4 regions of the Bacillus sp. AC266 genome follow, and region 1 is predicted to be linked to each of the others. Evidence: predicted binding sites of a transcription regulator. Region 1 holds the regulator's gene; each other region holds the start of a gene.
The links. Region 1 encodes LexA, which represses DNA repair genes until DNA is damaged. Its sites were predicted from a motif close to CGAACATATGTTCG; they were not measured.

Region 1 (7,615 bases):
GTATTTAAAAGAATCGACGGAAGGACCGCCCCGTAAATATTATCAACTAACAGAGCAAGGGGAGATGCAACTTACGTTATTAGTAACAGAGTGGCGTGATTTTGCTAAAGGTGTTCAAGAAATTATTGAAGGGGTGGAATGGGATGAGTAAAGAGCAGTTTCTTAAAGAATTATCAAGTCATCTTAGAAAGTTACCAGAAGAAGAGAGACAAGATATTTTATTCGATTATGAAGAGCACTTTCAGTTTGGGGTAGAAGAAGGGAAAACTGAATCAGAAATAATAAAGGGTCTTGGCTCTCCGAAAGTAATTGCGAAAGACTTACTTGCGATGTATCGATTTGATGAAATGAAAAAAGATCCGTCGACTTCAAATGTGACAAGAGCTGTCATGGCAGCGGTTGGACTTAGTTTGTTTAATTTTATTATCGTGCTAGGCCCGTTAGTTGCAATTATAGCTTTTATATTTTCTTTTTGGGTCGGTGGTATTGCTAGTGTAGTGACACCATTTTTCGTTATTGTAAAAGTATTTATGGGCACTTTTATATGGTTGGATCTTTTCGTTAGTATAACGTTTGTCGGAGTAGGTTTGTTGTTATGTATTGTAGCTTATTATAGTACGAAGTGGTTTAAAAGATTATGTGTACGCTATGTAGTCTGGAACTTCAAAATGATAAAAGGGGAGTAGATGATGAAAAAGATATTATTAGTAGCTATCGCTTGTATCATTATTGGAGTAATAGGGATTTCACAAACATATGAAAAAGCAGTACAAACTGCAGAAAAAGGAGATAAAGAGGACGTAATTAAAAACGAAACGCTAAAAAATGTAGAAGTTAAGTTAGATGCTGGAGATATTGTTGTCCAAAAATCTCCTGATTCCTCTTTTTATGTAAAGCAAAAAGGAGACGTAAGTAAACAGGAGATTCGTATTGCTGAAGATGGTGATACATTAAAAATCATAGGGGAAATAGAAAAAGGTGTTTCATTTGATTTTTCATTTTACAATTTCGGATTTCAAACGCCTACATTGACTATATTAGTACCTGAACGTTCTTATCAAGAGATAAAAGTAAATTCATCCGCTGGACAAATAGAAATAAGTAATGTGAAAAGTGACCGCGTAAGTGTTGAAACACTCGCCGGAGAAGTGGATTTGAAACATGTAACAGCAAAGAGTGTGGAGGGGTCTACAAAAGCTGGTGAGGTGAATTTTAAAAAAGTAATAGGGAAAGTAACAGCAAAAACGGCTAGTGGGGATATAGATATTATTGATCATGATTCTAAATATGATTTAGAGGTAAGTTCAACTGCTGGAGATGTAGATATTACTTTATTGGAAAAACCACAAGATGCAGTTATAACTGGGCAAACTGCTGCTGGAGACGTGACAATTTTTAATGAAGACAATAAAAATATAACGATTGGTAATGGTAGTAAAAAGATTAGCGGTAAAACCGCTGCTGGAGATGTTACTATTGAAACGCGTTAATAATTAATGAAACGCATTCTTTTGAATGAACGGAAATCTATCAAAATATAAAAAGAAGATAATTACCTATATAAATAAGGGAATTATCTTCTTTTTATTATTTTTAATGTAAATCACGATATACGCCAATTACTTTTCCAATAACTGACACTTGTTTTAAAATAATAGGTTCTAGTGAAGAGTTTTCCGGTTGCAGACGGAAATGATCTTTTTCTTTATAGAAACGTTTAACAGTTGCTTCGTTATCTTCTGTTAAAGCAACTACAATTTCACCGTTGTATGCAGACTGTTGTTGGCGAACAACAACTAAATCACCATCAAAGATACCGGCTTCAATCATGCTATCTCCAGAAATGCGTAACATAAACACTTGATCTGCTCCAGCAACGATACTAGCTGGAAGTGGGAAGTGATCTTCTACACTTTCGACTGCTGTAATCGGTAAACCGGCAGTAACTTTTCCGATGATTGGAACTTGAATAACAGATTGTGTTTCCGTTCGGTTGTCACCTAAAATTTCAATTGCGCGTGGTTTTGTTGGATCGCGTCGAATATATCCCTTTTCTTCTAGTCGTGATAAATGTCCGTGCACTGTAGAACTAGAAGCAAGGCCGACTGCTTGACCGATTTCACGTACGGAAGGTGGATATCCTTTTTCTTGTACTTTTAGCTTAATAAAGTCGAGAATGTCTTGCTGGCGTTTCGTTAACTTTTCCATGTTTTCTAACACCTCGTTTTCTTTCATTTTTCTTATTATTAAGTATAACATGCGAAAAAACATTCTACAAACATAAGTTCGAACGAAAGGCAAATTTATGATACACTATAAGGAAAATATAGTGAGAAAGAAGGGTTCAAAATGAATGCAATTATTTATGCACGTGTGAGCACAACAAAAGAAGAACAGGAAACATCATTATTGCGTCAAAAAGATGAATTATTGCATTTAGCTGAGCGCTATCAAATGGATGTTACAAAGGTAATTGAGGAGCAGGCTAGCGGTTATACAATTGAACGTGATGGCATATTAGAAGTGCTAGATACAATTCGAGATGAACAAGTTGATGTACTACTTATACAAGATGAAACGCGTCTTGGTAGAGGAAATGCAAAGATTGCATTAATGCATTGTTTACATAAAGAGGGGATAAAAGTTTATACGCACACGCATAGTGGTGAATTACAGCTTTCAGATTCTGATTCGATGGTGCTAAATATAATTGGGATCGTTGAAGAGTATCAAAGAAAGATCCACAATTTAAAAATTAAACGTGGCATGCAAAGAGCAGTGGAGAAAGGATTTCGTCCAGAAAATAATTTGAAAAATCGTCATTTAAGCGTAGGACGTGAGAAAAAAGAAGTGCCAATTGAGGAAATTGTACGTTTGCGCCGGAATGAATTAACTTTTGAAGAAATTGCAGCAACACTTCGTGGTTTTGGTCATGATGTTTCAAAAGCAACTGTACATCGAAGGTATGTAGAATATACAAAGCAATTGCTTGATAAAGAGGACTAACTATTGTATGATAATAATCAGTTTTGAGTAGAAGGGGGATTCGAGATGCCAAGTCAAGAACTCATTGAACGCATTAACTTCTTAGCGAAAAAAGCAAAAGCTGAAGGCTTAACTGAAGAAGAACAACGTGAGCGCCAATCGCTTCGTGAACAATATTTAAAAGGATTTCGTCAAAATATGTTAAACGAATTAAAAGGAATTAAAGTCGTTAACGAAGAAGGCACGGACGTTACACCGGCGAAATTAAAAGCTTTAAAAAAGCAGGATAATGCAAAATTAAATTAAAAGATGGGCATAGCCCATCTTTTTTTATTTGTTAAAATTGTTATTTAATAACTTTCCAGTTTTCATTTTTTGTTGCTTCTATCCTTTTATGCTTCAATATATAGTTAGCGATAAGTTCAGACATATCTGTTGGTATGTCTTTTACTACTGGTTTATTTTGAAACATAAAGAAGTTCCCGCCACCGCTTGCACGATAATTATTCATAACAACGTCATATTCTTCATTCATATTAAGAGGAGCGCCTTTATACTGCAAAGACTCTACTCTCTCTCCAATTGGTTTTGAAATGTTTAATACATACGAAATCCCTTCCCACATATCGTAATTATAGTGTTGTGGTTTTGGTTCTATATAGGTAGGGTTTACGATGATGGTTCCATCTGCTTTTAATGTGAAATAAGAAGCAGAGAGTTCGAGAGCATCTTTTATATCCGCTCCGGTTATTCTAATTACTTTTAATGTATTTGGATAAATATAATTAGAAACGATGTCACGCATTGTTACATGTTTCGGGAAACCTGGAGATGTATTATGAAACAAACTTGTACAAGAAATTGAAACATTAGCTATATCCATCTGTATTTTATTTATGAATTCAATAAAAGGATGGTCTTGCAAACGTGTTTGCATAGCATCGGAAATTTGCATATCCCCATAAATTATTCCAATAGGTTTATCAAGCCAATTTTGTGTTTTCTCTTCATAATTGGCAACCAAGGAAAGAACATCTTGGTCTGCCGCAATTCCTTGTACGGGCAATAACTCTGAATAACTCTCTTTTTTCACCCATTTTTGTTCTGCTTTTTCGAATGTTACTGTTACTTTTCCAACTGAGTGTCCATTGCATCCGGTCTGTAAAATTGTTACACCATTAATCACGGTGTGAGCGATTTCTCGGTGCTGGTGGCCTGTTAGTAAAATATCTATGCCTTCAATTTCATGGCACATTGCATATCCTTGGTTTTCACCTGTTAAAACTTCAGTCGGTACTCCGGTTTGTAAATCACGTTCAAATCCCCCGTGATAGGCTACGACTAGTAAATCTGGTTTTTCATGTTTACGGATGTAAGAAACCCATTTTTTTGTTGTTTCAAATGCATCTTCAAATTGTAAATCTTTAATATGATGTGCTTGTTCCCAATGGGGGATGTAATGCGTTGTCACCCCTAAAATAGCAATTTTTATATTTGATTCAATATGTTTTATTATATATGGTTTCCCGAAATAAGGTTCTTTTCTGTTTTTATCTAAAATGTTTGCTGATAGATAAGGGGAATTTGCAGTAGCCACAGCATTATTTAATATATCCATTCCGTAATTAAATTCATGATTTCCGATAATTGCAATGTCATACTCTAAGTAGTTGGCTAATAAGGACATTGGGTTTTCCATATCTTTTTCGTATGTAGCGTAATGATAAGTAAATGGTGTTCCTTGAATGAAGTCCCCGTTATCAATCAGAAGAACGTTTGCATTTTGAGAACGTTCTTTTTTTATGAGAGTAGAAATTTTAGCTAAACCAATTTCTGCTTTGGAGTTATCTTGGTAGTGAATTGGATACACAGTACCATGTACATCGCTTGTTAATAAAATATTTAAAGTTACAATTTGATTTTGATTCAACACCATTCACCTTTTCTATAGTTATCTTTCAATTAATCATATCAAATATATGAAAAGAATTTTAATGTGAATGTATAGAATGTGTAAAGATTCTGTAAATAAGCAATTATTTGTAAAAATATGTGATATATTTCTTCATGTTTATGGAAGGTTATTTTATAACAACGAAAAATGGAGGCACTAACATGTTGAAAAAAGTTTTTGCAATGAGTACAACAGTTGTACTAGCAGCAGGATTATTAAGTGGATGTGGAACGAAGGAATCAAGTGCAAGTAAAAATGAAGATACGAAAAAAGGTTATGTACCGAAGACACTAAATGTTCAATTTGTTCCTTCTCAAAATGCAGATACGTTAGAGGCGAAGGCAAAACCATTGGAAAAGCTATTAAGTGATAAATTAAACATTCCGGTAAAAGTTAGTATTTCAACGAATTACAATACAATTGTAGAAGCGATGGCATCTAAGCAAGTAGATGTAGGCTTTTTACCTCCAACAGCGTATGTGTTAGCGCATGAGAAAAAGGCTGCAAACGTAATTTTACAGGCGCAACGTTTTGGGGTAGATGATGAAACTGGAGCTCCGACAAAGGATTTAGTAGATGTTTATAAATCAGAGTTTGTTGTTAAGAAAGATTCTAATATTAATAGTGTAAAAGATTTAAAAGGTAAAAAAATTGGCTATCAAGATGTAACATCATCAGCGGGTTATGTATGGCCTGCGGCTGTATTGTTAAAAGAGGGAATCGATCCGCTAAAGGATGTGAAACCTGTTACATTAAAAGGTCATGATCAGTCACTTATTGCTCTTTTAAATGGTGATGTAGATGCAGCTGTTGTATTCCAAGATGCTCGCAATATTGTAAAAAAAGATTATCCGAATATATTCGATCAAACGAAAATAGTAAAATTTACGGAGAAAATTCCAAACGATACGATTTCTGTACGTTCTGATTTAGATGCAGAGTGGAGCAAGAAATTACAGGATGCTTTCATTGAAATAGGAAAGAATGAGGAAGGGCACAAAATCATTAAAGAAGTATACTCACATGAAGGATACGTTAAATCTGATGATAGTAAATTTGATATCGTTCGTGAATATGGAAAGAAAGTGAAAACGCAATAATACATATGGAAATGGCGACTAACTGGAAAGTGTGTGATTTCAGTTAGTTTGCCGTTTTTCAGTTATTGATAATACATAGAAGGTAGGTAAGATGTGTGATAGAGTTTCGAAATGTTTCCAAAGTGTATCCGAATGGTACAAAAGGATTGAATAATATAAACTTGAAAATTCAAAAAGGTGAGTTTGTTGTAATGGTCGGGCTATCCGGTGCTGGAAAATCAACACTTCTCAGATCGGTAAATCGCCTTCATGAAATCACAGAAGGAGAAATCATTATTGAAGGGGAGTCTATTACTGCTGCAAAAGGAAAAGGATTACGACGCATGCGCCGAGATATTGGTATGATTTTTCAAAGCTTTAACCTTGTGAAGCGATCAACGGTACTGAAGAATGTATTAGCTGGGCGGGTTGGATATCATTCTACATTGCGTACAACGTTAGGTCTGTTTCCGAAAGAGGACGTGGAGCTTGCATTCCAGGCGCTGAATAGAGTGAATATCTCAGAAAAAGCATATGCACGAGCTGATGAATTATCAGGGGGACAACAGCAACGTGTATCAATTGCTAGAGCATTGGCACAAGAAGCGAAAATCATATTGGCAGATGAGCCTGTTGCTTCGTTAGATCCTCTGACAACAAAGCAAGTAATGGATGATTTGAAGAAAATTAATGAAGATTTTGGAATTACGACAATTGTAAACTTACATTCTATTGATTTAGCGAGGCAATATGCTACTCGTATTATTGGATTACATGCTGGTGAAATTGTTTTTGATGGATTAGTAGAAGAGGCAACGGATGAAAAATTCGCTGAAATTTATGGGGACGTAGCTCAGAAAAGCGCATTATTAGAGGTGGCAGCTAAATGAATGAAGTGACGATATATTCGAAATCGATACCGAAGCCGCCGAGTAAATTGAAACATATGTTAACGGTTATTTTAGTTATTTTACTGTTGTGGGGTAGTAGTGTACAGGTCGACGCATCATTTTCAAAACTAGTAGTTGGTTTTCCAAATATGATGGATTTATTGAAGGAAATGGTGCCACCAGATTGGAGTTATTTTCAAATTATTACAACAGCAATGTTAGATACACTACGTATGGCGATTATTGGAACGACTTTAGGGGCGATTTTAGCCATTCCACTTGCACTATTTGCGGCAAGTAATGTATTTACTAGTGTATTTTTGTACAGTCCAGCTCGATTGATTTTAAATTTTATACGAACAATACCAGATTTATTATTAGCGGCTATTTTTGTAGCGATTTTTGGAATAGGACCACTTCCAGGTATTTTGGCTCTTACTTGTTTCTCCGTTGGACTCGTAGCGAAATTATTGTATGAGTCAATTGAATCAATTGATCCAGGTCCATTAGAAGCGATGACAGCTGTAGGAGCGAATAAGGTGCAATGGATAGTTTATGGGGTCATTCCGCAAGTGAAAGCGCACTTCGTCTCCTATGTACTTTATACATTTGAGGTGAATGTACGTGCAGCAGCTGTTCTAGGTTTAGTAGGAGCAGGTGGGATTGGATTATATTATGATCGTACACTTGGATTTTTACAATATCAA
Region 2 (7,615 bases), on a different contig from region 1:
AACGCGATAAGTCATTTACATCATTCGTAATAAACGATTCTTTCACATCAGGGAACATTCTTTTTATTTTTTTAATAAAACTAGAAGCAAGTAACGTCTTTCCTTCTTCATCCGCAAGCGGACAGGAAATGTATAACTTCTCAGATGCTCTCGTCACCATTTGATACATAACGAACTGTTCTTCTAATAAAGTTTGTCTCGTCGTTGGTGCTAATTCGATACCTGCAGCGGTGAGAACATTTCTTTCCTCATCAGAAAGCATACCTTCATCCATAGGCGCTGCTGGAATCACTCCTTCATTTACTCCAATAATGAACGTCGCTTTAATATCTGATAATCTAGAATGATCAATATTAGCAACTAACACTTGATCTAGTGACGGCGGAATGTTCGCAAATTGAAGTGCCTCAAGTCCTGTCGACATAACCTCCGTAAACATTGAAAGGGACATCTTCTCTTCGCCAAGCATCTCAACGAACGTATCAAGAAGATTCATCACTTCTTCCCATACTTGCTCATGGTCTGTCGCAAATAAGAAATCTCCATTTTCTTCTGCACGAACACGTAATTCTTCTAGTTTTTTCGGAACGTCAAGCTCCTCTAAAAATAAATATACCGCTTCGCACATTTGCATAACTGTTCCAGCACGCTTCAGTCTTTTTTGCATACGAATAACTGGCGTTCTTACAACGTCGCGAAGTCGATTTATTCTCTCTTCCATTTCACGCTCACTGTCTGTTATCATTTCGCTCGCATCATCAAGAGAACGATAACGACGATACATCCACGGATCTTCAGAAGTCCATCTCTTCCCTTGTACACCGTACGCTAAACAGTAGTTTTCAAACTCATCCATCTCTTCGCGCATCGCTTCTTTTCTTACATCTAATGGATATAAAAGCTCTGTTTTCACGCAGCGAAATACTGCATCATAACGCCAATTCCCGCTAATAATCTCGAGTGCAGAACGAATACATTCTACTAGCGGATGATGTGACATTGGGCGTTTTTCATCGATGAAATGCGGGATATTATAATCCGTAAATAACGTTCGCATTACGTCGTAATAACTTTCTCCGTTACGAAGAAGGACTGCGATATCTCGGTAACGATAGTCTTCATCCGCCACAAGTCTTCTAATTTCACGAGCTACACCTTCTACTTCAGCTCGTAAATTAGCTGCTGTACTAATTGTTACACTCGCTTCACCATGATACTTTTCATTCGGACGCGCTTCATAATGCGTTTCTAAATGAGCTAATGCTGGAGAATGAAAACGCGGTTGTTCCATAAGTGGAATTGTTTTTTCAATTTCTATTTTCTCTTCACGCGCTACTTGTTTTATTCGTTCATACGTTAACGTCGTTTCATAAAATAAATCTAGTTCATTCACTGGCTGCGCTAACGTTTTTTCATCTATCGTTAATGTTATTGTTACTCTTGTTCCTAATCTCATTAGCCCTCTAACGATTTCTAGCTCTTGAGGAGAAAATGAATGGAATCCATCTATATAAATTTCCGCGCCTTTTACATACTCAGAGTCTGAAAGCTTCTCAATTAATAATTGTAAGTAGTCTTCTGAATCTAAATACTTTCCGATTAAAGCACGTTCAAAATCATCATATAGTAACTGTAAATCATACACTTTATTCGCTAGTAGCTTTTGCTCTGCACTACTGCTATGCGTGTCTAATTGTTGCCACATTTCATATACGTTAGACGGCGTCACATTGTAACGTTTAAACTCAGCAATCATACTACCAAGATGTTCAAAGAAACCGTTTTGCTCCGCTGCTTTTTGAAACACCGATAATCCATCTTTACGAGATTCTACAATTTTACGAAGCAACATATGTACACCAGCTTCATCAATATGAAGACGACTCGCTCCGCCAACTTCTTGCAGCACCTTCCACGCTAATCGCGAGAAACTAAAAACTTGTGCCCGAATAGAACCTCTTACCTCTTCACTCCCAATTAACGCCTGCTGCGTTTGGAATGTCATCTGTTCTGGCACAAGATATAATATTGTTTTCCCTCTTGGGCGCTGTTTTAACTCTTCTTGCACTTCGTGTAAACAAAGTGTACTTTTTCCACTTCCAGCTCTACCAATCACAAATCGAAGTGACATGAAACCCCACCTTTCACTTACATAACGAACGTTAGTTTGCTATCACAATTGTATTATAGGACGATAAAAAAGACAAACATACTCGTTTGTCTTTTCCTTATACTTCATTTTATTATATCAGCCTTTTGAGAAATTCGTTTGTACCTCTTGAATCGGCCAATATCGTAAATCAACTTTACCGACAACTGTATCAGCTTTCACAAAGCCGAAGTGCCTACTATCCCAGCTACCAAGGCGGTTGTCACCAACTACAAAAATAGAACCGGGTGGTACAAACTTTTCTTTCGTTAACTCTTCTAGTTTAAAATCGCCTGTTAATTGCCGTCCATTTGTCTCTTTCTTATACGTCTCTAAATAAGGTTCATCCACGAATTGTCCGTTTATATATAATTTATCATGCTTATATTCGATATGATCCCCAGGTAAACCGATAATTCGCTTTACATAGTCCTCTTTTTTATTCGCATGAAAAACGACGACATCAAATCGATTCAAGTCCCCTACTTGATAACTCACCTTATTCACAACGAGCATATTTCCATCTTGCAATGTCGGCATCATTGACTTCCCCTCTACAACGTACGTTGAAAAGAAAAACGTTCGAAAAAATACAGCTAATAGTACACCAATTAAAATTGTTCTTACCCACTCTAGCCCTTCTTTTTTCAAAGTTTTCTTCATTCGCTTCTCCCCTCGCCCTTTAATGATGAAGCTTATCTTTACAAAGAAGACTTTTCCTAATGTAGTTCTAACTTTACTTCAATTTTTTTACCGACATACCATAAAATGAAAATAACAACGCCCACAATAACCGATTTCACCGGCTTATGAATAAATGACACTAAATCATGACCGATATACGTTAAAATAAAGATCATAACAAGCTTTCCAAATGCTAATGCTAGTCCAAACTGTTTTACGCTAATGCGAGACAAACCAGCTACAACATTTATAAGCGCAGATGGTGTGAACGGAAAACAAAATATAACAAAGATTGGCGCGAACCCTTTTCTTTCAATCCATCCCATCGCTTTTCGCACTCTCTCATGCTTATTTACAAAAGAAAAGAAACGACTTCTTCCAAAGCTACGAATAATGAAAAATACAAGCATTGCACCAATTACTGACCCAATCCATGAATAAAGAAAACCGAACCAAAAACCAAATGCAACAGCATTCGCCAACACAAACACAATGAGTGGCAATGCCGGAATAAGCGCCTCTATCATCGGTAAGCCAATACCGAGAAGCGGTCCGAACGCACGATAACTTTCAACAATATGATCCATATTTTCTGGTGAGAAATACTCTTTGATCGTTTGAAAATCCATTCTACACTTTACCCCTTTACTCTAATTACTACCTCTACTGTATCATCGCTTAAATGAAAGAGGAAATGGTAGATACGACATATGGAGATGTATTTATTAAAGTTTCCATATCATTCGCTAGAATTCCTTCATTATTATGCTATGATAATCTTTCAATATTCGACAAGGTTTGTTGTACGTTTGGTTGTTTGAGGAACAATATTTTTTGATGATTTTTTCGGTAAATGAAATTACACTGGTGATTTTCTGAATACATCGACCACAATTTGATTTTCATCGACTTTCCGACAAAAACAGACAAATAAAAAGGATGAGTCCCCCCATCCTCTCCCTTTCACACTTCGCCTTCCTTCACAAAATACACTTTCTCATATGCTGGTGTTAATTTAGATTCTTCATTTTTATCAATCTCTTTAAAGCAAGGATTTCCTTGTTTTTTCTTACGATCTTCATACTCTGTCCGTAATTTCGCTGTACGATTTTGCTGATTTTCAAAGCTACTTTTTGATATTTCTAGTTTCACAGCGAAACCATTTATAAATCTAATAATAAGATTTCCATCTTTTAATTCTTTATTATCTTCAATATGAAAATGAGATAACCACGCACACTCTTTTCGAGAATAAGAATACGTAGGGAAAAAATAAAGTTGATCTGTCGGGCTAATTGCGATAGGAGCTTTATGTGTAATACGAGTTAACTCCTTCGTTCCTTCTTTTCTTCCAAAGAAACTGGAACCATGCTTCCGGCAACTTCTCTCTATAATATCAAGAGGCTTTTGAAATACGAAAAAAGAATCTTCCATTTCTACAATTCGCGTAACAACTTTCTTTTCTCCTAGAACAACAGGAAGTAAGGCCATTGTATTTTTGCTTACAACATAGTTTTCGACATAACGTTCTACTTTACTTTCCATAGTCTACTGTCTGCTACTACAAATATAGGCAAATGTATATCCTTAGAGTATGTAGTTTTTGCACGCTAAGAATATTTTTATCTATACTCGCTCTTTTGTTAGTAACAGATTTTTCACCTCTCTTTTTTAAATTTTCAATTGCTATTTAATTTCCCTTCTTCATTTCCCTTTTATAGTAGCACCTACGAAAAGGAAATGGTTTACATTCTGCGATTCTTTACAAATACTTATAATAAATCAAATATAATACAAATATGTTAATAAAAATATATGGATATCAAAAGAATAATCTGTATAAAAAGAGGATTCTATATACGAAAAAAGAATTTATATCATTTGTAATATATTTAACACATTCCCCTTTTCATATAATTACAGCAATTAATTTTGCTATAATTAAAATATAAATCAAATATACGGAGGTCTCTCATGGAAGAAAAGCAAGATCATCCAACAATTCAAATGAAAAATAGTAGCATTGTTATCGTAAAAAATTCAGCGAGTATTATATTCGGTTTATTTTTTATTTTACTGTTCTTCGCGAAGCCTTTTCGTAAATCTAAATGTCCAGAATGCAAGAAACGTGAAAAGAAAAAAGCTGTGAAAGAACACTAAAAGGCCTTCCTTTACGGAAAGCCCTTTTTACATACCGATTGCCATTTCCTTCATTCTTCTTCATCCTCAAAAAAACCTACTATTTTTTCTTCCAAGATTCTCTGTATCTCTTTCAACCTGTACTATGATTATATATGGTTCTTGATCTAAATACCGAGAATGAGACTTCCTCAAATCAATTACCGTCACTTTATCATTTTCATAAGTTTTCGAGTACGCCTTTATTTCTTCAATCGTACTTTTTAGGCTGTCTTTATTACTAATATAAATATCGTATATCTCAACAACAAAAAAAAGGATGGCATAAGCCATCCTTTTTTCTATAATAAACTATAAAATTATAGTTTGATTACGTTTTTAGCTTGAGGTCCACGGTTGCCATCTTCGATTTCGAAGCTAACTTTTTGGCCTTCTTCTAAAGATTTGAAACCATCAGTTTCGATTGCAGAGAAATGTACGAATACATCGTTTTCGCCTGGAACTTCGATGAAACCGAAGCCTTTTTCGTTGTTAAACCATTTTACTTGTCCTGTAACTGTCATAATTATTTCCTCCTACGAAAATACATTTTATTTAGTCTTCATGTATAAAAAAAGAATCCACACATTATCAAATTCGAAACATAAACTAGTTCTCACATACTTTTTCCCGTTTGTTTTCGGCATTTGATAATATATGGATTGCTTAATTTAATTATTCAACTGGTATTATCATAACACACTTAAAATAGAATGTACAATCTTTTTAAAAATAAAATTTCTAAATTTTAGTATTTCTTATAAAATATAACCATACCTATTCTAATAAGGAGGCGTGTATGACAGAAATAATCCCTAAAAAAACATTAAAGAGAATTGAAAAAGATATTGAAAATAACAACCTTGGAAAAGCAAGAGATAGATTACACGGATTAATCACTACTTATCCGAATGAATTAGCACTTAGGAAAAAACTCGGTGACATTTACTTTACATTACAATACCCAGAAATGGCTGGACGGTATTGGTATCTTGAAAAAGAGAAAACAGATGTTATGCACGCGGCATGTCTACAATTTGAAAAATCGATGGGAAACGACTCTTATCATATTGTACGTGCTCTAAAATTCAAAGGAGATCGTAACATTATTACAGGACTACACACCGAACGTCCCTTACAGCCATTGCAGAAAAAAGTGATAGAGGAACTAATTGATGATTATGAAGAAACATGGAAAGACAAACTATTTACATGGGGCTGTCTATCATTATTCGTATTCCTTCTTTTTACTGCTATCGTTGGTATATTCACTATATTGGATTGGATATTTTAAATAGAAGTGAACGTCCCACAATACGACGACAAATAAAATTACATCAACTTTCCGACAAAGTTTAACAATGTCAGCGACGTAATAATAAATAAGAAAAGTGCCCCAAAAATATTTTTTGGGGCACCTACTTATACCTTTATTTCGTAAACTGTTCTTCTTCTGTGGATCCTTTTAGAGCAGTCGTTGATGAAGTACCGCCTGTAATCACTTGTGCTACTTCATCAAAGTATCCTGTTCCTACTTCGCGTTGATGGCGCGTTGCAGAGTAACCGTATTTCTCTGCTGCGAACTCTGCTTGTTGTAATTCAGAGTACGCTGCCATGCCGCGCTCTTTATAACCACGCGCTAATTCAAACATGCCGTAATTTAATGAATGGAATCCAGCAAGCGTTACGAACTGGAATTTATAACCGTACGATGCAATTTCTTTTTGGAAGCTTGCAATCGTTTTTTCATCTAATTTTTGTTTCCAGTTAAAAGAAGGGGAACAGTTGTAAGCAAGTAGCTTCCCTGGATATTTCTTATGAATTGCGTCCGCAAAGCGTTTTGCATCTTCTAAATTTGGCTCCGACGTTTCACACCAAACGAGATCTGCATACGGCGCATACGCTAAACCACGTGCAATTGCTTGATCAAGACCTGCTTTCGTATGATAAAACCCTTCTGGCGTTCTTTCGCCTGTAATAAACTCTTGATCAACTGGATCGATATCGCTCGTAATTAAATCTGCCGCATCTGCATCTGTTCTTGCGACGATAATTGTTGGTACACCCATTACATCCGCAGCAAGACGTGCCGAAATTAAATTACGCACCGCTGTTTGCGTCGGTAATAATACTTTTCCGCCTAAATGCCCGCATTTTTTCTCTGAAGATAATTGGTCTTCAAAGTGCACGCCAGATGCACCAGCTTCAATCATCCCTTTCATTAATTCAAATACGTTTAACTGTCCACCAAACCCAGCTTCAGCATCCGCCACAATTGGAACGAAATAATCCGTATCACCGCTACCTTCCATATGCTGAATTTGATCAGCACGTTGAAGTGTTTGGTTAATTCGTTTTACAACAGCTGGCACACTGTTCGCTGGGTATAAGCTTTGGTCAGGATACATATGTCCAGAAAGGTTCGCATCTGCCGCTACTTGCCAACCGCTTAAATAAATTGCTTTTAATCCAGCCTTCACTTGTTGCATCGCTTGGTTTCCTGTTAATGCCCCAAGTGCATTAATATAATCTTCTGTATGAAGTGATTTCCAAAGCTTCTCTGCACCGCAGCGCGCTAACGTATGTTCAATATCAATCGATCCG
Region 3 (7,615 bases), on a different contig from region 1:
GAAAAACTGCAAGTGTTACAAAAATCTTATGCGTTCCGTTATCCAAGGCAAGTGTACGAGCAAAAAGAAGAGCAGTTAGACAGGGCTCTTGAACAACTTGTTTTAGCGAAAGAGCGTTATATAGATAAAAAAGTAAATCAATTAAAGCAACTTTCATTTTATTTAGAAAAGCACCACCCATCTCAAAAAATTATACAAACGAAAACGGCAATTGAAACGTTGCAAAAGCAGTTGCAACGTGAAATGCAAACATTACTTCAAACGAAGGAGTTCGTATTTGTGAGAGCGGCTCAAAAGCTTGAGGTATTAAGCCCGCTTAAAGTAATGATGAGAGGGTATGGGCTTGTATACGATGAAGAGAAACAAGTATTAAAAAGCGTGAAAGATGTTAGCCTTGGAGATGCTGTTTCGGTTCAATTACAAGATGGAATACTAGATTGTAGCGTATCAAGCATAGAGGAGCGTGAATTGAATAATGGAAAATAAGTTAAGCTTTGAAGAAGCAATTTCGCAGCTTGAGCATCTCGTTTCTAAGCTTGAACAAGGTGATGTACCTTTAGAGGAAGCAATTTCTTATTTTAAGGAAGGCATGGAATTATCTAAGCTTTGTGATGAGAAATTGAAAGATGTACAAGAACAAATGGCAGTTATCCTTGGGGAAGATGGAGAGCTTAAACCGTTTACTGCTTTAGGAGATGAAGCATAGTGACACATATAGCTTTTGATGCTTTTTTGAAAGAGAGTAAAACTTTCGTAGAAGAAAAGCTTGTAAGCTATGCAAATGAATTACAATGTCCAAATGTGCTTCGTGAAGCGATGGCATATTCTTTGGAAGCGGGTGGGAAACGTCTCCGCCCGTTACTTTTATTTGCAACGTTACAAGCGTTTGGGAAAGAAAGAAATCTTGGAGTGGGTGCAGCTTGTGCCCTTGAAATGATTCATACATATTCGTTAATTCATGATGATTTACCTTGTATGGATGATGATGATCTAAGACGAGGAAAGCCTACAAATCATAAAGTATTTGGTGAAGCAATGGCAGTTTTAGCGGGAGATGGTTTGTTGACATATGCTTTTCAAGTTATTATGGCATATGAGCAAAAAGAAATCTCTGCTGAAAAAAAAGTAAGACTTGTACTTGAGCTTGCGAAAGCAGCAGGACCTGAAGGAATGGTTGCTGGACAAGTGGCAGATATGGAAGCTGAAGGAAAACGACTTACAATTAATGAATTAGAGTACATTCATAATCATAAGACAGGTAAACTGCTTGAGTTTGCTGTACTTGCAGGCGCGATACTTTCTGATGCTACAGAAGAGCAAGAAGAGAAGTTACTTGCATTTGCGAAATATATCGGTCTAGCTTTCCAAATTAGAGATGATATTTTGGATGTAGAAGGAACAGAAGAAGAGATTGGAAAACCGATTGGTAGTGATGCTTCCAACGAGAAGAGCACATATACGACGTTATTTACTGTAGATAGAGCAAAATCTATTTTAGAGGAGAAAATTGCAAAAGCAAAAGATTCTATTAGCTCCTTACAATTACAAGATGAGTATTTACTATCTATTTGTGATTTAATCGCAAAACGTAATAACTAATATAACAGCGTTTCCATTTGTTGAGTCATTCATCATTTTATGATATAAATGTAGGAAAGGTTTTTCTTTTCTTGTTATTGGCAAAAATATATGTAGATTACATTGCCGTTATCACTTCGTGTTAGCGGCTATTTTTTTCATCACGTAAAGAAATATGATGTATAATATGATAAGTGAAAAAATGGAAGTGTTTTCTGAAAGCAGGACAAGATAAAAAGAATAGAAAAGATAATTTCTTGTGTTGTGTAAATGTTTCTTATAATATTTGACATGTTGACAGATTATGAAATGAAAGTGAGTGATCCATGTGGATCTAACGCAAATTCAAAACCCTAGTTTTTTGAAAGATATGTCTATCAGTGAACTAGAGGGGTTGAGTGAGGATATTCGTAAGTTTTTAATTGAAGAGCTCTCTCAAACAGGTGGACATATTGCACCTAATTTAGGTGTAGTAGAACTCACAATTGCTCTGCATAAATTATTTGATAGTCCGAAAGATAAGTTTTTATGGGACGTAGGACATCAATCCTATGTACATAAAATTTTAACAGGGCGTGCGAAAGAATTCGGCACATTAAGGCAATACCAAGGTCTATGTGGTTTTCCAAAACGCTGCGAGAGTGAGCATGATGTTTGGGAAACTGGTCATAGTTCGACATCGTTATCTGCTGCAATGGGAATGGCTCTAGCACGTGATTTAAAGAAAACGGAAGAATACGTTATACCAATCATTGGCGATGGTGCATTAACAGGCGGAATGGCTTTAGAGGCATTGAACCACATTGGGCATGAAAAAACGGACATGATTGTTATTTTGAATGACAATGAAATGTCAATTGCACCAAACGTCGGTGCACTTCATAATGTACTTGGTCGTTTACGTACCGCAGGGAAGTACCATTGGGTAAAAGATGAACTAGAGTATATATTGAAGAAAATCCCAGCAGTCGGCGGGAAAGTTGCTGCGACAGCAGAGAAAATAAAAGATAGTCTAAAATATTTACTAGTATCAGGCGTCTTTTTTGAAGAATTAGGCTTTACATATTTAGGTCCGGTCGATGGGCATGATTATGAAAAGTTATTCGAAACGTTGCAATATGCAAAGAAAACAAAAGGCCCAGTACTTGTTCATGTTATTACGAAAAAAGGAAAAGGTTATAAACCAGCTGAAAGTGACGTTATTGGAACTTGGCATGGAACAGGATCGTATAAAATTGAGTCAGGTGACTTCGTTAAACCGAAAGAAGTTGCACCAGCATGGAGTGCTGTTGTTAGTGAAACAGTGCTTAAGCTAGCGAGAACGGATGAACGTATCGTTGCAATTACGCCTGCAATGCCTGTTGGATCGAAACTTGAGAAATTCCAAAAAGAATTTCCGGATCGCATGATTGATGTAGGTATTGCAGAGCAGCATGCTACAACAATGGCAGCTGGTATGGCAACACAAGGGATGAAGCCGTTCTTAGCAATTTATTCAACATTTTTACAAAGAGCATACGACCAAGTTGTTCATGATATTTGTCGCCAAAATTTAAATGTTTTCATTGGAATAGATCGCTCTGGATTAGTAGGAGCAGACGGTGAAACGCATCAAGGTGTATTTGACATCGCGTTTTTACGTCACTTGCCGAATATGGTGCTTATGATGCCGAAAGATGAAAATGAAGGTCAACATTTAGTATATACAGCGATGCAATACGAAGATGGACCGATTGCTTTACGTTATGCACGCGGAAATGGACTTGGCGTTCAAATGGATGAAGAATTAAAGGCGATTCCAATCGGTACATGGGAAACGTTAAAAGAAGGCACACAAGCAGCAATTTTAACGTTTGGTACGACAATCCCGATGGCAATGGAAGCAGCTGAGCGTCTTGAACAAGCTGGAGTATCAGTGAAAGTAGTGAATGCTCGCTTTATTAAGCCGATGGACGAAGCATATTTACATGATCTTTTAGGGAAAAATATACCGATTTTAACGATTGAAGAGGCTTGTTTAATCGGTGGCTTTGGAACGGGAGTAGTTGAATTTGCTTCTGAGAACGGATACCATAGTGCTTTAATTGAACGAATGGGTATTCCTGATCGCTTCATAGAGCATGGTAGTGTAACAAAACTGTTAGAAGAAATTGGTTTAACAACAGATGCTGTTGTAGACCGTATTCATACAATGATTCCATCAAAACAAAAAAGGGCGTAACAAATGAGCGTAAAAAAAGAAAGAGTAGATGTACTATTAGTAGAGCGAGGACTTATAGAAACGCGTGAGAAGGCTAAACGTGCTGTTATGGCAGGTCTTGTATATGCGAATGAAATGAGACTCGATAAGCCAGGGGAGAAAATCTCACAAGATACGGAGATTACGGTGAAAGGGCAAGTCATGCCGTATGTAAGCCGTGGTGGTTATAAGCTTGAAAAGGCATTAGAAACATTTCAACTTGATTTACAAGATAAGGTTATGATAGATATTGGTTCATCAACTGGTGGTTTTACAGACTGTGCGCTTCAAAATGGGGCGAAGTTATCCTACGCATTAGATGTAGGATATAATCAACTTGCGTGGAAATTGCGTCAAGATGAGCGTGTTGTTGTGATGGAACGAACGAACTTCCGTTACGTGACACCGGCAGATTTAGAGCGTGGTTTACCGCAGTTTGCAAGTATTGATGTTTCATTTATATCATTAAGGCTTATATTGCCGGTTTTAAAAACAATGCTTATGCCAAATGGTGATGTAGCTGCATTGATTAAACCTCAGTTTGAAGCTGGACGAGAACAAGTCGGGAAAAAAGGCATTGTTCGTGATAGAAAAGTACATGAAGCTGTCGTGGAAATGATTGTCGATTTTGCTCTTAAGGAAGGCTATAATATCGAAGGTTTAACATTCTCACCAATTACAGGCGGGGATGGAAATATTGAATTTTTAATTCATCTAAAGTGGCACGGTGAGCGTGAGAATGGCGAAAATCATTCTCCGGTTTCTATTGAGCAAGTTGTTACAGAAGCACATGATGTTTTAAAACAAAAAGGGAAAGGGGAATAACATATGTTGTTCCTCTTTTTGTTGTAATCGTATAATGATTGTAAAAACAATTGTGTACAAGTAATGGATTATACGGTAACATAAATAAATGAAGTATACCAATGTTTAAACTATGGTAAGAGATAGTGTGAGGTGCAAATGTATGAATAAAGGTCAGCGCCATATTAAAATCAGGGAAATTATTGCTAACAAAGAAATTGAAACACAAGATGAACTAGTTGATATTTTACGTAATGTGGGGTTTAATGTAACGCAAGCAACAGTATCGCGCGATATTAAAGAACTGCACTTAGTGAAGGTGCCATTACATGATGGCCGCTATAAATATAGCTTGCCAGCAGATCAACGATTTAATCCGTTGCAAAAATTAAAACGAAATCTAGTGGATTCATTTGTAAAATTAGACACGGCAGGACATATGCTTGTGCTAAAAACATTGCCTGGTAACGCTCATTCACTTGGGGCACTCATTGATCATTTAGAGTGGGATGAGATCGTCGGAACCATTTGTGGTGATGATACTTGCTTAATTATTTGCCGTACACCTGAAGATACAGGTGTTGTCTCTGATCGTTTCTTAAATATGCTTTAACAGAAAAATCTTGTTTACTTTCCTCTGTAAAGTGGAAAGTAAACAAGATATTTTTATTGGCGAAAAATACGGATTTTCAAATACAATACATTATTTTTTTTGAATGAAGTTAGAAAATAGGTGGATTGACCCGTAAAACGAATGTTTGGTACAATGGAGCGGGTTAGAAGAGTAATTTATACATACAAACATATAGTATAACTATTTGAATGAAGAATACTGAGAAAAGCCCTTAATAGGGGATTAGTTTATAACGAGGTGAATGGGGCATTGTTATCGGAATTATCGATCAGAAACTTTGCTATTATTGAGGCATTAAATATTTCTTTTCAAAAAGGTTTAACCGTTTTAAGTGGTGAAACAGGAGCTGGAAAATCCATTATTATTGATGCAATTAGTTTGCTTGTTGGTGGCCGTGGTTCAGCAGAATTTGTTCGATATGGAACAGAAAAGGCTGAGATAGAAGGCTTATTCTATGTAGAAGATGACAAGCATCCATGTATCGCAAAGGCAGAAGAGTTAGATATAGAAATAGAAGATGGCATGATTATTTTGAAGCGTGACATCGCTGCGAACGGAAAAAGTGTCTGTCGTGTAAATGGGAAACTTGTTACACTCAGCATATTAAAAGAGATTGGAAAAACGCTAGTTGATATTCATGGACAGCATGAAACACAAGATTTAATGAATGAAGAGCGTCATATGTTTATGCTTGATCATTTTGATGGAAATCGCATTGTTAAACAATTGGGCATATATCAAAATGTATATACAGACTATGAGAAGTTAAAAAAACAGCTGAAATCTTTAAGTGAAAATGAACAACAAATGGCCCATCGTCTAGATTTAATTCAATTCCAACATGAAGAAATTCGTAAGGCGGATTTAAAAATGGATGAAGAATATGAATTGACTGAGGAACGATTAAAAATCTCCAATTTTGAAAAGATTTATAAAGCATTAGGAGATGCGTATCGTTCGTTAAGTGGAGACGGACAGGGATTGGATCACGTAAGAAATGCAATGGGACAAATGGAGAGTATTACGCACTTAGATGAAGCGTATCAAGAAAATCATGATTCTATTGCGAATAGTTATTACTTATTAGAAGAAGTTGCATACCAGCTTAGAGAAAAATTAGATATGATGGAATATGATCCGAAACGTCTAGATGAAATTGAAACACGTTTGAATGAAATCCGTATGTTAAAGAGAAAGTATGGAAATACTGTAGAAGAGATTTTAGCGTATGCTGATAAAATTGAACAAGAAATTTTTACGATTGAAAATAAAGACGTACATATTGAAACGACGAGAAAGCAGTTAACGAAATTAGAAGGTGTTATTGTAAAAGAAGCAACGTTGTTAAGTACTATGCGTCATGAGCTTGCAGATCATCTTACAAGCGCTATTCATCAAGAATTAAAAGAACTATATATGGAAAAAACGAAATTTGAAGTGAGAATTATGAAGAGGGTAGGAAATGTAGAAGAACCTCTCGTGGAAGGAACACCGGTAAAACTTACGGCGGATGGCTACGATCATGTGGAATTTTATATTTCAACGAATCCGGGTGAACCGTTAAAGCCACTTTCAAAGGTCGCTTCTGGCGGAGAGTTATCTCGTATTATTTTAGCTTTAAAAAGCATTTTTTCTAAGCATCAAGGTGTTGCATCTGTTATTTTTGATGAAGTGGATACGGGTGTGAGTGGTCGGGTTGCACAGGCTATTGCGGAAAAAATTTATCGTGTATCAGTAAACTCGCAAGTACTTTGTATTACGCACTTACCTCAAGTAGCTTCAATGGCGGACTCTCATTTATTTATTAGAAAACAAGTGGCGAATGATCGTACGATTACATCGGTTACTGTGTTAAGTACGGATGAAAAAGTAACAGAAATTGCTCGAATGATTTCTGGTGTTGAAATTACAGATTTAACGACAGAGCATGCGAAAGAGTTACTTACGCAAGCGCATCATTTCAAACAGACAGCAGAGGCTATCCAGTAATGGATAGCTTTTTTTTCTCAAATGACGATTTCTTAATTCTTCCGGTTATAAATAAAGCGCTGCAAGGAGAGATTAAAAAGTGAAGCCAAGAGGCTGAATGTGGGGTAGGAGCGAGGAGAGTGAACAAATTGAAATTAGAAAGATTTCGAAAAATAATAGGTCTTTGTCTCCTTGTTTCTCTAGTTTTTATTGGATGTTTTAAACCGCTTCGAACGTTTATTTCATCTCCGAAGCAACTTGTTGTTTTTGAAGGACAACAATCAGAAATAGCATCATTACCAGTTTTTAAGGCTGCATCTACAAATCGTAATGTGTTTACTGTAAGTTCAAATGAACAAGAACTTATGGTAAATTCTCACCAAAATGGTGAA
Region 4 (7,615 bases), on a different contig from region 1:
GCGCTTCTACCTTGTTAATGTTATATTAGCAAAGCGATGAGCTAATTTACGTAAGTCGAGAGATATGCTTAAGTGCTAAACACGCGAATGTGGTCGCCTGGTCTTTCGCCGTAAACGCATCAGACGCCTGCTTTGCAGGCGTCTTTCATTTTATATAAAAGTAAATGATACATGCAGATGAGGATTAACCCTTATCTGCATTTTTTGTCCCGCTATTTGTGGGCAGTAAGACTCCCACCTCAAAATTCGGCGAATGCGAGGGAGTTAGGTGGGAGATCAACTGCCCGTAAAAGCCCGATTGGTTCAACTAATAACCAGTGGGGGGATGAACAAAACCCCCCACTGATTAAAGTTTCACTTTATTTTCCTTAGAAATTTAATGCTATTGTTTATATGGATAAAACCCCCATTTCCGGAAAAGCTACAAATGAAAGTATGATTTTGCCTAGAAGAGGTGAACGGAAATGAAATGGATGCTAATTGCAGTGCAAGCTTTCGTTGTGATGTTTTGCTTAGCTTATGGATCCGATGTGAGGGCAGAAGTAGTAGAAAAAGAACCTCAAGTTACAATTTTATTAGAGCGCATGTATGTTGATGGAGAAGTAAGTGAGGAAATACTGACAGAAAAAGTAGCGGATTTAGAAAAGTTTTTGCAGCAATATAAAGAATGGCAACTTGTTGATCGTGATGATGTGCAAATCGTATTACAAAGGAAAGTTGATGATATTTCTCCTTTACTGAAAACGAGCGGTTATTTTGGTGTTTCAGAGGAAGGGATATTGCAAATTTTTAAAGGGGTACCGAAAAGTGATAACGCGATCCATTCCTTCTTTCAAATTGATATGAAAAAGCTTGAGAGTTATGAGCGAGCAAAACTAAAGCGTGGTATTCGTATTAAGTCAAAAGAAGGATTCGTGAAGACAATCGAAAAAATGAAGCAATACGCAGTGCAAAATAATAAAAAAAGCAGCTCAGGGTGAGCTGCTTTTTTTATTTATTCTTAGCTAAAATCTCTTTTGCGATTTCATCAATTAGCATATCTTTTCCGATTGGATTGAATGCTTTCGTATTGAAGACTTCATTCGATACTTCATATACGTGATTGTTTTTTACTGCTTTATTATCTTTCCAAACCGCACTGTTTTTATAGTCTTCGTACACTTTATCAGCTTCTCCGCCGAAGTTTACAATAAACATTTGATCAGGCTGGAATGCAACAAGACCTTCTAGTGATACTTGTGCCATCGTTTGTTTTAAATCTGTACCTTTTGTTGCTGGAAGCTTTAAGTCGTTAAAGATGATGTCACCGTATCCGAAGCTACCGTATACACGGAAGTTTTGTGGTGTTACTGCAACGAACATAAAGTTCTCATCTTTTGTTTTTTCTTTAATTTTTTTAGATAAAGAGTCTGCTTTTTTATCGTAATCTGCAATCCATTTGTCGGCTTTCTTTTCTTCGCCAAATAGTTTACCTACTTCTTTAAACTTACCGCGCCAGTCTTCTAGATTTGTTTCTAGAACAACTGTCGGTGCCACTTTTTCTAGTTGATCATAAATTTTCAATTGACGATTGTTTAAAATAATTAAGTCTGGTTTTAAAGCGGTAACAGCCTCTAAATCAACTTTAGGTGCCCAGTACCAGCCGACTGCCTTTACCCCGTCTAGCTTGTCCGTTAAGTGATTTTGGATTTTATCTTTATATGTGTTTGCTGTGCCAACAGGTTTATGTCCAAGGATTAATAATTCCTCTGTTGATCCAGATAAATCAACAATTCTCTTTGGATTAGCTGGAATTGTTGCTTCTCCTTTAGCATGTTTTACAACTTTTGTTTTCGGTTGTTCTTTTGCTTTTGCTTCTTCTTTTTGAGAAGAACAGCCAACGATAGAAAGAACAACTAGCATAATAGTAAATAAAATAAATAGCTTTTGTTTCATCCTGATGTAACCCCTTTAATTAATATTGATAATCATTATCGACTTCTGTATATTAATGTTCTTTTTGTATTTATGTCAATAGAAAAAAACGGAAATTGTAAACGGGGAACATTTGTTGGGGCAGTCTCGCTTTTCTATTGTTAAATATGTTAAAATGGAATACATGATTTGAGAGGGAGAGATCGTATTTTGTTTGAATATGTTACAGGTTACGTGGAGTATGTAGGACCGGAATATGTCGTAATTGACCATAATGGAATTGGTTATCAAATTTTCACACCAAATCCGTATGTATTTCAAAGAAGTAAGCAAGAAATCCGTGTCTATACATATCATTATGTGAGAGAAGATATTATGGCACTTTACGGGTTTAAAACACGTGAAGAGCGTTTATTATTTACAAAATTGTTAGGTGTATCGGGGATTGGACCAAAAGGTGCTCTTGCAATTTTAGCTTCTGGTCAAACCGGACAGGTCGTTCAAGCGATTGAACATGAAGATGAGAAGTTCTTAGTGAAGTTCCCAGGCGTCGGAAAGAAAACAGCGCGCCAAATGATTTTAGATTTAAAAGGAAAACTAGCAGATGTTGTACCAGATGCGTTTGTTGATTTGTTCTCAGATACTGAAAGTTTTGATACGAAGAAAGGTTCATCAGTTGAACTTGATGAAGCACTGGAAGCACTGCGTGCACTTGGCTATGCAGAACGAGAAGTCTCTCGCGTTGTACCAGAGTTATTAAAAGAATCACTAACGACGGATCAATATATTAAAAAGGCACTTAGTCTTTTACTAAATGGTAAGAGGTGAGTATAATGGACGAACGTCTCCTTTCAGGGGAATCTGGATACGAAGATGCGGATTTAGAGTATTCATTACGGCCACAGACGCTCCGTCAGTATATTGGCCAAGATAAAGCGAAACATAATTTAGAAGTGTTTATTGAAGCGGCGAAAATGCGTGAAGAAACGTTAGATCACGTACTTTTATATGGCCCACCTGGACTTGGTAAAACGACGCTTGCGAATATTATTGCCAATGAAATGGGTGTTAACATTCGAACGACGTCAGGTCCCGCAATTGAAAGACCAGGAGATTTAGCAGCTGTATTAACAGCGCTTCAGCCAGGAGATGTATTATTTATTGATGAAATTCATCGTTTGCATAGATCTATTGAAGAAGTGTTATACCCAGCGATGGAAGACTTTTGCCTTGATATCGTTATTGGGAAAGGACCGTCAGCTCGCTCTGTACGTCTAGATTTACCTCCATTTACGCTAGTTGGGGCAACGACGCGTGCAGGTGCATTATCAGCACCACTTCGTGACCGTTTCGGTGTACTTTCACGATTAGAGTACTATACAGTAGATCAGCTTTCTGCGATTGTAGAACGTACAGCAGAAGTGTTTGAAGTTGAAATAGATTCGTTAGCTGCATTAGAAATTGCAAGACGTGCTCGTGGTACACCTCGTATTGCGAATCGTCTATTACGACGTGTACGTGACTTCGCACAAGTTCGCAGTGACGGAACGATTGCGATGGAAATTACACAAATGGCGTTAGAACTATTACAAGTAGATAAATTAGGACTTGATCATATCGACCATAAATTACTGCTTGGTATTATTGAAAAGTTCCGCGGTGGTCCAGTTGGATTAGAAACTGTTTCAGCAACGATTGGGGAAGAATCTCATACGATTGAAGATGTGTATGAGCCGTATTTATTACAAATTGGCTTTTTACAAAGAACGCCAAGAGGCCGGATCGTAACACCGCTCGCATATGAGCATTTCGGAATGGAGATGCCAAAAGTATGACGGAGATGCCAAAGCTGCTTATTACAGCTGGTATTTTGCTCATTGTTGTTGGATTAGCTTGGAAGTTCATAGGAAGGCTTCCAGGCGATATTTTTGTGAAAAAAGGTAACGTTACCTTTTATTTTCCTATCATTACATGTATTGTGTTAAGTATTGTATTATCTTTTATTATGTATATAATAAATCGATTTAAATAAGAAATAGGTGGATACAGTTATGGATATTAATCTGTTTGATTTTCATTTACCAGAAGAACTTATTGCACAAATCCCATTAGAAGATCGTGAAACATCAAGATTAATGGTGTTAGATCGTGAAACAGGCGATATTGAGCATAAACATTTTACAGACATTCTTTCTTACTTACATGAGGGGGATTGCTTAGTTTTAAATGAAACGAAAGTTATGCCTGCTCGTTTGCACGGTGTGAAAGAAGATACAGGCGCGCACATTGAAGTACTTCTTCTAAAACAAGAAGAAGGCGATAAGTGGGAAACGCTTATAAAGCCAGCGAAGCGTGTAAAAGAAGGAACTGTCATCTCTTTTGGTGAAGGAAAGTTAAAAGCAACTTGCATTGGAACAGCAGATCAAGGTGGGCGTCAACTTGAGTTTTCATATGACGGCATCTTTTATGAAATTTTAGACGAGCTTGGAGAAATGCCACTTCCTCCGTATATTAAAGAGACGCTAGAAGATCGCGATCGTTATCAAACGGTATATGCGAAGGAAATCGGTTCAGCAGCAGCACCGACGGCTGGCCTTCACTTTACAGAAGAGTTACTTGAGAAATTGAAGCAAAAAGGCGTCGGGTTAGCATTCATTACACTCCATGTAGGACTTGGAACTTTTAGACCAGTTTCTGCAGATACTATTGAAGAGCATCATATGCACGCAGAGTATTACCATATGTCTGAAGAGACTGCGGCGTTATTAAACCGCGTGAAAGAGAATGGCGGCCGTATTATTACTGTAGGTACGACATCAACTCGTACGTTAGAAACGATTGCGACAGATAATAGTGGTAAGCTTTGCGCAGCTTCTGGCTGGACAGATATTTTTATGTACCCAGGATATGAATTTAAAGCAATTGATGGTTTAATTACAAACTTCCATTTGCCGAAATCAACATTAATTATGCTTGTAAGTGCATTTTCAAATAGAGATAATGTACTTCATGCTTATAATGAAGCAGTAAAAGAAAAATATCGTTTCTTTAGTTTCGGTGATGCGATGTTCGTTGCATCTCACGCTAAAATGAGAAACAAATAAAAGGAGTAAATTATGACAGCAATTCGTTATGAATTTATTAAAACTTGTAAACAAACGGGTGCGCGTTTAGGTCGAGTGCACACGCCACACGGCTCATTTGATACACCGACATTTATGCCAGTTGGTACACTTGCAACAGTTAAAACAATGTCACCAGAAGAATTAAAAGCAATGGATTCTGGCATTATTTTAAGCAATACGTATCATTTATGGCTACGTCCAGGCCACGAAATTATTCGTGAAGCAGGTGGCTTGCATAAGTTTATGAACTGGGATCGTGCAATCTTAACGGATTCAGGTGGATTCCAAGTATTTAGCTTAAGTGATTTCCGACGTATTGAAGAGGAAGGCGTTCATTTCCGCAATCACTTAAATGGCGATAAATTATTCTTATCTCCAGAAAAAGCGATGGAAATCCAAAATGCATTAGGTTCAGATATCATGATGGCATTTGATGAGTGTCCACCGTTCCCAGCTACTTTTGAATACATGAAAAAGTCGGTAGAGCGTACAAGCCGCTGGGCAGAGCGTTGCCTAAAGGCGCATGAACGTCCACAAGATCAAGGTTTATTCGGTATTGTACAGGGCGGGGAGTTTGAAGAGCTTCGTCGTCAAAGTGCGAAAGATCTTGTTTCAATGGACTTCCCTGGCTATGCTATAGGCGGTCTATCTGTTGGTGAACCGAAGGATATTATGAATCGTGTTCTTGAGTTTACAACACCACTTCTTCCTGATGATAAACCACGTTACTTAATGGGTGTAGGTTCTCCTGACTCGTTAATTGATGGTGCGATTCGCGGTGTTGATATGTTTGACTGTGTACTTCCGACTCGTATCGCTCGAAATGGTACATGTATGACAAGTGAAGGCCGCTTAGTTGTGAAAAACGCGAAATTCGCTAGAGACTTCGGGCCGCTTGATCCGAACTGTGATTGCTACACATGTAAAAACTATTCTCGTGCGTACATTCGTCACTTAATGAAATGTGATGAAACGTTCGGAATTCGTTTAACGTCTTATCACAACCTTCATTTTCTGTTAAACTTAATGGAGCAGGTGAGACAAGCTATTCGTGAAGACCGTCTTGGCGATTTCCGCGAAGAGTTCTTTGAACAGTATGGCTTTAATAAACCGAATGCTAAAAACTTCTAATACATAATTTAAAAGGAGGAACACAAGATGAATGCAGGTATGATGAATATCGTTATGATTGTTGCGATGTTTGCGATTTTCTATTTCTTATTAATTCGCCCGCAACAAAAGCGTCAAAAAGCAGTTGCTCAAATGCAAAATGAAATCAAAAAAGGTGATGCTATCGTAACAATCGGTGGTTTACACGCTACAATCGAATCAGTGGATGAAACAAAAATTGTTGTTAAATCTGGTGGTTCACACTTAACTTTCGATCGCAATGCGATTCGTGAAGTTGTGAAAAACTAATGATGAAGGCCCTGCATGAAATGTGCAGGGCCTTTTTTAACTATTTTGTTTTGACATATTTACACCGAAAATACCTCCGAGTGTACTCGCACCCATTAATGCTAATTGGTAGAGTAACTGTGAGTTCGATAAAGTTTGAGAGAAGCCTAAATAGTTAACGAGAAAGACGAGAATAGCGAATGTAAGGCCTGTTGTGAAACCTACTAGCCATCCTTTTCCTTGTGCCTTTTTACCAGCAATAAATCCAGACATAAGCATAGATAGAAGGGCTATTATAAAAATAATAATTACTAATGTCCCTTCATTAATATTCGTAAATTTTAATAAAAGAGCCATGATCATACTTGTAATAGATGCGAGGATTAATAAGGTAATAATACCGAAGCCGATTGCGCTCGATAATTTTTTCGTTCCATCCATTATGCATTCCCCCTTTTTAATACAAGCATATTTTCATTTTGTTTAAGTTAGACTAGTTTCTTTTTTGTAGGGGAGCCTATAAGTAAAAAAAGGGGATGTAGAAATGGAATGGGTATCAATAATCGGACGAACAATGCTTTTGTATATAATCATTTTAATTATTTTTCGTCTTATGGGTAAACGTGAAATTGGAGAATTAAGTGTATTAGATTTAGTTGTATTCATTATGCTCGGTGAAATGGCTGTAGTGGCAATCGAAAATACAGATAAATCACTTTGGCATCAATTAGTTCCAATGACTTTTCTTATGTGTATACAAATCATTTTGTCGGTCATTTCTTTAAAGTTTCAGCGTTTTCGGCATTTAATAGAAGGGGAGCCTGCGATTCTTGTGAATGCAGGTAAAATTGATGAAAAAAAGATGCGGAAGCAGCGATATAACATAGATGATTTATTGATGCAGCTACGTGAGCAAGGAATCGGAGATGTGCGTGATGTAGAATACGCTATTTTAGAACCATCTGGAAAGTTATCTGTCTTTCAAAAACAAAAAAGTAAAAAGAGCAAAAATGATACACCAATTTTTACACTCCCACTAATTATTGATGGAGAAATTCAATACAATCATTTGCAAATGATCGAACATACAGATGGGTGGCTCGTTGAGAAACTGAATAACTTAGGTTATAAAGATGTGAAACGGATTTTATATTGTAGTTTTCAAAATGGACAGTTTT

Region 2: a site for LexA is predicted at 2,157-2,170, ahead of addB (helicase-exonuclease AddAB subunit AddB). Genes of this name have one in related genera too.
Region 3: a site for LexA is predicted at 5,369-5,382, ahead of recN (DNA repair protein RecN). Genes of this name have one in related genera too.
Region 4: a site for LexA is predicted at 2,041-2,054, ahead of ruvA (Holliday junction DNA helicase RuvA). Genes of this name have one in related genera too.

Annotation. Positions count from the first base shown of each region.
Region 1 covers NZ_CEEDEC010000009.1:36,963-44,577, forward strand. Annotated here, with positions in the region: gene AC0IXC_RS26120 (PadR family transcriptional regulator) at 1-151, shown strand, start outside; gene AC0IXC_RS26125 (DUF1700 domain-containing protein) at 144-686, shown strand; gene AC0IXC_RS26130 (DUF4097 family beta strand repeat-containing protein) at 687-1,490, shown strand; gene lexA (transcriptional repressor LexA) at 1,594-2,208, opposite strand; gene AC0IXC_RS26140 (YneB family resolvase-like protein) at 2,350-3,006, shown strand; gene AC0IXC_RS26145 (DUF896 domain-containing protein) at 3,052-3,291, shown strand; gene AC0IXC_RS26150 (bifunctional metallophosphatase/5'-nucleotidase) at 3,332-4,915, opposite strand; gene AC0IXC_RS26155 (phosphate/phosphite/phosphonate ABC transporter substrate-binding protein) at 5,101-6,039, shown strand; gene phnC (phosphonate ABC transporter ATP-binding protein) at 6,135-6,908, shown strand; gene phnE (phosphonate ABC transporter, permease protein PhnE) at 6,905-7,615, shown strand, end outside.
Region 2 covers NZ_CEEDEC010000005.1:22,672-30,286, forward strand. Annotated here, with positions in the region: gene addB (helicase-exonuclease AddAB subunit AddB) at 1-2,131, opposite strand, end outside; gene lepB (signal peptidase I) at 2,249-2,812, opposite strand; gene AC0IXC_RS20060 (TVP38/TMEM64 family protein) at 2,869-3,462, opposite strand; gene AC0IXC_RS20065 (competence protein ComK) at 3,797-4,378, opposite strand; partial or broken gene AC0IXC_RS20070 (RNA-guided endonuclease TnpB family protein) at 4,428-4,514, opposite strand; gene AC0IXC_RS20075 (hypothetical protein) at 4,808-4,993, shown strand; partial or broken gene AC0IXC_RS20080 (hypothetical protein) at 5,044-5,305, opposite strand; gene cspA (RNA chaperone/antiterminator CspA) at 5,332-5,535, opposite strand; gene AC0IXC_RS20090 (DUF6584 family protein) at 5,811-6,305, shown strand; gene aceA (isocitrate lyase) at 6,442-7,615, opposite strand, start outside.
Region 3 covers NZ_CEEDEC010000002.1:618,141-625,755, forward strand. Annotated here, with positions in the region: gene xseA (exodeoxyribonuclease VII large subunit) at 1-486, shown strand, start outside; gene xseB (exodeoxyribonuclease VII small subunit) at 476-706, shown strand; gene ispA ((2E,6E)-farnesyl diphosphate synthase) at 706-1,599, shown strand; gene dxs (1-deoxy-D-xylulose-5-phosphate synthase) at 1,907-3,799, shown strand; gene AC0IXC_RS10800 (TlyA family RNA methyltransferase) at 3,803-4,642, shown strand; gene argR (arginine repressor ArgR) at 4,785-5,234, shown strand; gene recN (DNA repair protein RecN) at 5,505-7,244, shown strand; gene spoIVB (SpoIVB peptidase) at 7,364-7,615, shown strand, end outside.
Region 4 covers NZ_CEEDEC010000002.1:406,889-414,503, forward strand. Annotated here, with positions in the region: gene AC0IXC_RS09595 (BofC C-terminal domain-containing protein) at 465-980, shown strand; gene AC0IXC_RS09600 (iron-hydroxamate ABC transporter substrate-binding protein) at 991-1,935, opposite strand; gene ruvA (Holliday junction DNA helicase RuvA) at 2,125-2,742, shown strand; gene ruvB (Holliday junction branch migration DNA helicase RuvB) at 2,748-3,749, shown strand; gene AC0IXC_RS09615 (DUF2905 domain-containing protein) at 3,746-3,946, shown strand; gene queA (tRNA preQ1(34) S-adenosylmethionine ribosyltransferase-isomerase QueA) at 3,966-5,018, shown strand; gene tgt (tRNA guanosine(34) transglycosylase Tgt) at 5,031-6,170, shown strand; gene yajC (preprotein translocase subunit YajC) at 6,198-6,458, shown strand; gene AC0IXC_RS09635 (TIGR04086 family membrane protein) at 6,495-6,878, opposite strand; gene AC0IXC_RS09640 (DUF421 domain-containing protein) at 6,982-7,615, shown strand, end outside.